3 regions of the Streptomyces sp. NPDC046881 genome follow, and region 3 is predicted to be linked to each of the others. Evidence: riboswitches for the same ligand, from Rfam matches in the RefSeq annotation. Region 3 holds a riboswitch; each other region holds the start of a gene.
What was found. A riboswitch is a leader RNA that binds a small molecule or an ion and turns the genes downstream of it on or off. The one in region 3 is predicted to bind cobalamin.
Positions count from the first base shown of each region.

Region 1: another riboswitch for cobalamin. It lies ahead of ABZ923_RS09420 (cobalamin biosynthesis protein); the one in region 3 lies ahead of ABZ923_RS32930 ((2Fe-2S) ferredoxin domain-containing protein).
Region 2: another riboswitch for cobalamin. It lies ahead of ABZ923_RS38605 (HoxN/HupN/NixA family nickel/cobalt transporter); the one in region 3 lies ahead of ABZ923_RS32930 ((2Fe-2S) ferredoxin domain-containing protein).

Region 1 is NZ_JBEYXJ010000013.1:44,339-46,592, forward strand. Features, by position in the region: gene ABZ923_RS09420 (cobalamin biosynthesis protein) at 1-858, opposite strand, end outside; cobalamin riboswitch at 959-1,101, opposite strand; gene ABZ923_RS09425 (hypothetical protein) at 1,232-1,459, opposite strand; gene ABZ923_RS09430 (inorganic phosphate transporter) at 1,491-2,254, opposite strand, start outside.
Region 2 is NZ_JBEYXJ010000160.1:12,310-14,563, forward strand. Features, by position in the region: gene ABZ923_RS38600 (glycoside hydrolase family 13 protein) at 1-664, opposite strand, end outside; cobalamin riboswitch at 835-1,019, shown strand; gene ABZ923_RS38605 (HoxN/HupN/NixA family nickel/cobalt transporter) at 1,047-2,129, shown strand.
Region 3 is NZ_JBEYXJ010000101.1:25,971-28,224, reverse strand. Features, by position in the region: gene ABZ923_RS32940 (antibiotic biosynthesis monooxygenase family protein) at 1-129, opposite strand, end outside; gene ABZ923_RS32935 (superoxide dismutase) at 381-1,028, shown strand; cobalamin riboswitch at 1,142-1,264, shown strand; gene ABZ923_RS32930 ((2Fe-2S) ferredoxin domain-containing protein) at 1,325-1,702, shown strand; cobalamin riboswitch at 1,804-1,945, shown strand; gene ABZ923_RS32925 (CbtB-domain containing protein) at 1,982-2,203, shown strand; gene ABZ923_RS32920 (CbtA family protein) at 2,226-2,254, shown strand, end outside.

The sequences.
Region 1 (2,254 bases), on a different contig from region 3:
CCGGTCGATGTCGGTGACCCGGACCGGCCGTCCGGTGGCACCGTTGAGCACCGGGCGGTGCTCGACCCGGCCGCCGTAGGAGAGCGTCCCGCCCAGGCGGACGCCGAGGGCACCGGCGAAGGAGGCCTCCACAGGCCCGGCGTTGGGGCTCGGGTGCCGGTGCGCGTCGGCCTTCCAGGCGCGCAGGGCACCGCGCGGATCCGGTCCGGCCGCGGCGGCGAGCACGGCGGTCAGCCGGGCCCCCGGCCAGCCGGCGACGTCGTCGAGGCGGGCGGCGGCCCAGCCGAAGCGCCGGAAGCGGGGCGACCGGTGACCCACCATCGCGTCCAGGGTGTTGACCGCCCGGAACCCGAGCAGCCCCGGAACCCCGGCCACCGCACCCCACACGAGGGCGCCGACGACCGCGTCGGAGGTGTTCTCGGCGACCGACTCGACCACGGCCCGGGCGATGCCGTCGGCGTCCAGCGCCTGCGGGTCCCGGCCGCACAGGTGGGGCAGCCGCGCCCGGGCCGCCTCGACGTCCCCCGACTCCAGGGCGCGCCCGATCGTGCGGGCCTCCCGGGCGAGCGAGGTGCCGCCCACGACGGCCCAGGTGGCGGCGGCGGTCAGCGCGACGGAGGCGGTACGGGAGGGGCGTACGGTACGCGCGGCCAGTGCGCCGAGTGCGACGGCGCCGCCGGCGCACACGGCGGTGTGCAGGGCGCCCCAGCCGCGGTGGTCGTGCCACAACGCGCCTTCCGCGGCGCCCGCCGCCCGGCCGAACACGGCGACGGGATGTCCGCGGCGCGGATCGCCGAGAAGCAGGTCCCCGAGGACGCCGGCGGCGGCGCCGTACGCGTATGTGCGATCGGCACCCATCGGCTCAGCCGGCCGTGGGAACAGGAACGGGCCTGGTACGGGTCCTCGATCGGCAGCCGAGCATGGCGATATGTGTCCTCACTCAGGGTGTCCGCGCCCTGGTTCGACGTGAATCGGCGGTGAGAGTTCCTGGCTCCCGGGGTTCATTCCCCGGTGACAGTGGCGGGACCGCGCCGGATTCGCACCGGCTTCCTCTCCTGCCGCCGTACATGGCCTGGGCAGTCCACCACGTGCCCGGAACGGCCGTCAACCTGCCTTTGACCTGCGAGGGGAGAGTGTGCCGATCCCCACACCGCGGGGCGTGCGGGCCTGATGGGACAACGGCAGAGGCTCCCCTGCCCGACACGGGAAGGGGAGCCTCTCGGATGATCGGTCAGGCCTTGGCCACGATCAGGTTGATGCCGTACGCCACCGCCGCCGCGCACGCCGCGAAGCAGAGGTAGGCGCCGGTGACGGCGAGGCCGGCGGAACCGCCCTGCGCCACGGCCTTCTCACGGCGGTTCAGGCCCGCGATGCCGAGGGTGAACAGGGCCACCAGGCCCACCGTGACCACGAGGCTGACGCCGAACACGGAGCCCAGGGCTGCCCAGTCGATCTTCATAGTGCTTCCTTCGGTAACCGGGTGCTCGGGGTCAGACCGCGGCGGCCGGCGGGCTGGCCGGTTCGGCGGGGGCGGTGTTCTGCTGCGGGAACGCGAGGTCCAGCTCGGCGGCGACCGCGGCGGTGGGCGGCGGGATCACGGCGGCGATGGCGGTGGTGACCACACCGGCCGGCTCGTCGCTCTCCTCGACCACGTTGGTGTGGTCGACGACCTCGCGGCGGGAGATCTTCCAGATCGCGGCGCTCGCGGCGACGAGGAAGACGGCGACGACGGCGGTGCCCCAGTCACCCAGGCCGGTGACGGCCTCGGCACCCGCGCCGACCAGCGCGGCGGCCGGCAGGGTCAGCGCCCAGGCGACGAACATGCGGGTCGCGGTGGACCAGCGGACCACGCCGCCCTTGCGGCCCAGACCCGCGCCCATCACCGAGCCGGAGACGACGTGCGTGGTGGAGAGGGAGAAGCCGAGGTGCGAGGAGGCCAGGATGGCGGTCGCGGCGCTGGTCTGCGCGGCGAAGCCCTGGCGCGGCTCCAGGTCGGTCAGGCCCTTGCCCATGGTGCGGATGATGCGCCAGCCGCCGATGTAGGTGCCGAGCGCGATGGCCAGGCCGGCGGAGAGGATCACCCAGGTGGGAGGGTTGGAGCCGGGGGCGAGCGAGCCGCCGGCCACCAGGGCGAGGGTGATGATGCCCATCGTCTTCTGGGCGTCGTTGGTGCCGTGGGCCAGGGAGACCAGGCCGGCGGAGGCGATCTGGCCGACGCGGTAGCCCTTGCGGGTCGCCTCGCCGTCCGCGGTGC
Region 2 (2,254 bases), on a different contig from region 3:
TGAGGTCCTTGGCCAGGCCGTGGGCGACGTCGACGCGGAAGCCGTCCACGCCCCGGTCGGACCAGAACCGCAGGGTGGTGCGGAAGTCGGCGCGGACCTCCTCGTTGTCCCAGTTGAGGTCGGGCTGCTCGGGGGCGAAGAGGTGCAGGTACCACTCCCCGTCCGGCACCCGCCGCCAGGCGCTGCCGCCGAACACCGACTGCCAGTCGCTGGGCGGCAGTTCCCCGTGCGCCCCGCGCCCCGGCCGGAAGACGTAGCGTTCCCGGGCGGCCGAGCCGGGCCCGGCCCGCAGCGCCTCCTGGAACCAGGGGTGCAGGTGCGAGGTGTGGTTGGGGACGATGTCCACGACGACCTTGAGCCCGAGCCGGTGCGCCTCGGCGACCAGGGCGTCGAAGTCCTCCAGCGTGCCGAGGCGCTCGTCGACCCCGCGCGGGTCGATGACGTCGTAGCCGCCGTCGGCGAGTTCGGAGGGGTAGAAGGGGCTCAGCCACAGGGCGTCCACGCCGAGCGCGGCCACGTGGTCCATCCGCTCGGCGATGCCCCGCAGGTCGCCGAGGCCGTCACCGTCGGCGTCGGCGAAACTGCGCGGATAGACCTGGTAGATGACGGCCTGCCGCCACCAGTCGGGGTTCCTGGACGAGAGGTCCGGCGAGTGGTCTGCCATACGGGCTCCCATGGGGGGACGGACGACGGTACGGAATCTGTATCTGTCCACATTGCCCGGAAAGGGAACGCGCGGTACGGCGCCACGCGACGGACGGCGCAGGGCGCACAGCGTTTGTGATCTTGCCTACCCGCGCCGGTAGGCGGCTATGCAGGAAACCGCGTGCCCGCCTACGGTGGACGGGCCGTGGTGTTCGGGAAGTCGATGGAAGGTCGACGCGGCCCTCGCCACTGTGATCGGGGAGTTCCCGTTCCGTCCGGCATCCGCCGGGCCACTGGTCGTACGACCGGGAAGGCAGGGACGGCGGACGTTCGACCCGTCAGCCAGGAGACCGGCCACGGCAGTCACGAAGTGATCCACGAGGTGTTGGAGCGTGAACCCGATGGCCGATGCTGCGTCTTTCCGCTGGCGGCGCGAGGACACCGTCAAGACGGTGGGGCTGATGGCGGTGATCGTCGCCCTGCACGTCGTCGCCTTCGGGATCCTGTACCTCCTGGTCGCGCCCCGCCACTACAAGGTGGGCACCGACGTGTTCGGGGTGGGCCTCGGCATCACGGCCTACACCCTCGGCATGCGGCACGCGTTCGACGCCGATCACATCGCCGCGATCGACAACACCACGCGCAAGCTGATGGCCGACGGCAAGCGGCCGGTGTCGGTGGGGTTCTGGTTCGCGCTCGGGCACTCCAGTGTCGTGGTGCTGCTGGCCCTGCTCATCGCGGGCGGCACCTCGCTGGCGGGGAAGGTGACGAACGAGGGGTCCACCACCCACCAGGTGCTGGGCTTCCTCGGCACGACGGTCTCCGGGACGTTCCTGTACCTCATCGCCGCGCTCAACCTGGTGGCGCTGCTCGGCATCCTCAAGGTGTTCCGGGCGATGCGCGCGGGGGCGTACGACGAGAAGGAGCTGGAGCAGCACCTGGACTCGCGGGGCTTCATGAACCGCGTGCTCGGGCGGCTCACCAGGTCCGTCTCGCGCCCGGGGCAGATGTACCCGCTGGGTTTCCTGTTCGGGCTCGGCTTCGACACGGCCACCGAGGTCACGCTGATGGTGATGGCGGGCTCGGGCGCGGCGGCCGGGCTGCCCTGGTACGCGATCCTCTGCCTGCCCCTGCTCTTCGCCGCCGGGATGAGCCTGTTCGACACGCTCGACGGCACGTTCATGAACTTCGCCTACCAGTGGGCGTTCTCCAACCCGGTCCGCAAGGTCTTCTACAACCTCGCCATCACCGGCCTGTCCATCGCCGTGGCCTTCTTCATCGGCACCATCGAGCTGGTCGGCGTCCTGCACGAGAAGTTCGGCCTGCACGACGACGTCACCGGCTGGATCGCCGGCCTCGACCTGGACAACGTCGGCTACCTCATCGTCGGCCTGTTCGTGGTGGTGTGGGCGGCGGCGCTGGCGTACTGGAAGGTCGCCCGGGTCGAGGAGCGCTGGACGGCCACCGCCACCGCCGCCGAGTAGCCGGTCCTAGGCGGTGTCTTCAAATGATCAGCGTTGGTGGATCATGGCGTCGTGATACGTCGCCATGAACTGTCCGATGCCGAGTGGGAGTTCGTCCGGCCGCTGCTGCCCGAGTCGTTGCAGGG
Region 3 (2,254 bases):
GGTGCTGGACACGGACTTCCGGAGCTGCTCGTACAGATCCAGGAATCCCTGTTCGCCGCCCTCGATCACGCGGACCGCGAAAACCACGCTCAGCTTGTCGGCCGATCGGCCGTTGTCGTTGGCGCCCATGTCTCCTCCTGTGTGAGAGCCGGACGGACACGACACCAACGGACTCATGTCCCTCGGACGGCTGCAACTCCGAATGGGCGACGACCCAGTGGAGACAAGGGATGCACGCTCCGTCATTAGTCATTTCGGGTGACTGACGGCCCGCTGGGCGTGGATCCGGTCCTAGGCCCAAGGACTGATCGGCGTTCAGCCGTTCCTGCTGGTAGCTTGCACTTGCATCTTATTCGCAATAACGTCGGAGGACGTTGGACATGGCGCTGTACACGCTCCCGGAACTTCCGTACGACTACTCGGCGCTCGCGCCGGTGATCAGCCCGGAGATCATCGAGCTGCACCACGACAAGCACCACGCGGCCTACGTGAAGGGCGCGAACGACACCGTGGAACAGCTCGCCGAGGCACGGGACAAGGACGCCTGGGGCTCGGTCAACGGCCTGGAGAAGAACCTGGCCTTCCACCTCTCCGGGCACATCCTGCACAGCATCTACTGGCAGAACATGACCGGTCCGAAGGACGGCGGCGGCGAGCCCCTGGCCGCCGACGGCGTGGGCGAGCTGGCCGAGGCGATCAAGGAGTCCTTCGGCTCCTTCGCCGCCTTCAGGACCCAGCTGTCCAAGGCCGCGGCCACCACGCAGGGTTCGGGCTGGGGCGTGCTCGCCCACGAGCCGCTGAGCGGCCGCCTGATCGTGGAGCAGGTCTACGACCACCAGGGCAACGTCGGCCAGGGCTCCACCCCGCTCCTGGTCTTCGACGCCTGGGAGCACGCCTTCTACCTGCAGTACAGGAACCAGAAGGTGGACTTCGTCGAGGCGATGTGGCAGGTCGTCAACTGGCAGGACGTCGCCCGTCGTTTCGAGGCGGCCAAGTCCCGCACGGACGTGCTGCTGCTCGCCCCGTGACGAGGGGTCTCCCGCGGGCGTACCGCGCGCGGGAGACCCGCCGCACGGCGGCCGGGTGACGGGCCGCCACCGGTGATGACATGATGACCGGCGACACAAGGCGACGGCGGTCCGAGGAAGCCGGTGCGAATCCGGCGCGGTCCCGCCACTGTGACCGGTGAGCGAGTTCCGGCAGGCCACCGCCCCCGACGGGGTGGGAAGGCGGGACGAGCGACGACCCGGGAGCCAGGAGACTCACGCGGTCGCCTCCTCATGCGACACCGGGGCGGATCTCCCCGGGAGGGGAGCGGCGCGGTATGCCCGACAGGCCGACGGAAAAGACAGCGGGCGGACCGGTGCCGTGCCGGGTCGTCGTGTGCCGGGACTGCTGCTGCGGCAGCCCCAAGGTGACGGGCGATCACGCGGCGCAGACCGCGCGGTTGCGGGCGGAGATGCCCGTGCGCGTCTCCGACTGCCTCGACGTGTGCGACCAGGCCAACGTCATCGTCGTACAACCCTCCACCGCAGGCCGGGCCGCCGGCGCGCGACCGGTCTGGCTCGGGCTGGTCAACGACCCCGACGCGACCGAGGACATCGTCGCCTGGGTGCGCGCCGGTGGCCCGGGCGTGGCTCCCCGGCCCGACATCCTCGACCTGTACGCCTTCACCCCACCGCGCCGGCGCGCGGAGCCCTGAGCCGGACCGGTCGGATCGCGCCACCGCCGACCCACCGGGCACACGGCCGTTCACCCGGCACGAGAGGAAGATCACGCCGGTCGGAGGCGGTCTTGGCGGGGCTCCGATCCCGCGGTACGGTCTGTCCGAAATCGACGACGGCATAACGGAAGCCGGTGAGAGTCCGGCACGGTCGCGCCACTGTGTGCGGGCCCCGCGAGGGTGCCCGTGAGTCAGACCCGGGGCCGTCGTCCTGTGCACCACCGAGATGGGACGCGAATTCCCAGAGGAGGTTCTGCCATGGCGCAGACCGTCGCCCAGCCGACCGCCACCACTCCCGCCGTCCCCGCGAAGCTGCCGCTGAAGGCGATAGCTCCCTGGGCGGTCTTCTTCGGCATCCTGATGCTGGTCCTGCTCTACTTCGTCGGCGCCGAGCAGGGCGCCACCTCCGTGCTCAACGGCACGGACGTCCACGAGTGGGTGCACGACGCCCGCCATCTGCTCGGTTTCCCCTGCCACTGACGCGAGGGGACACCGCCCGCCCATGAATTCCGCAACCGTACGGAACCTCCT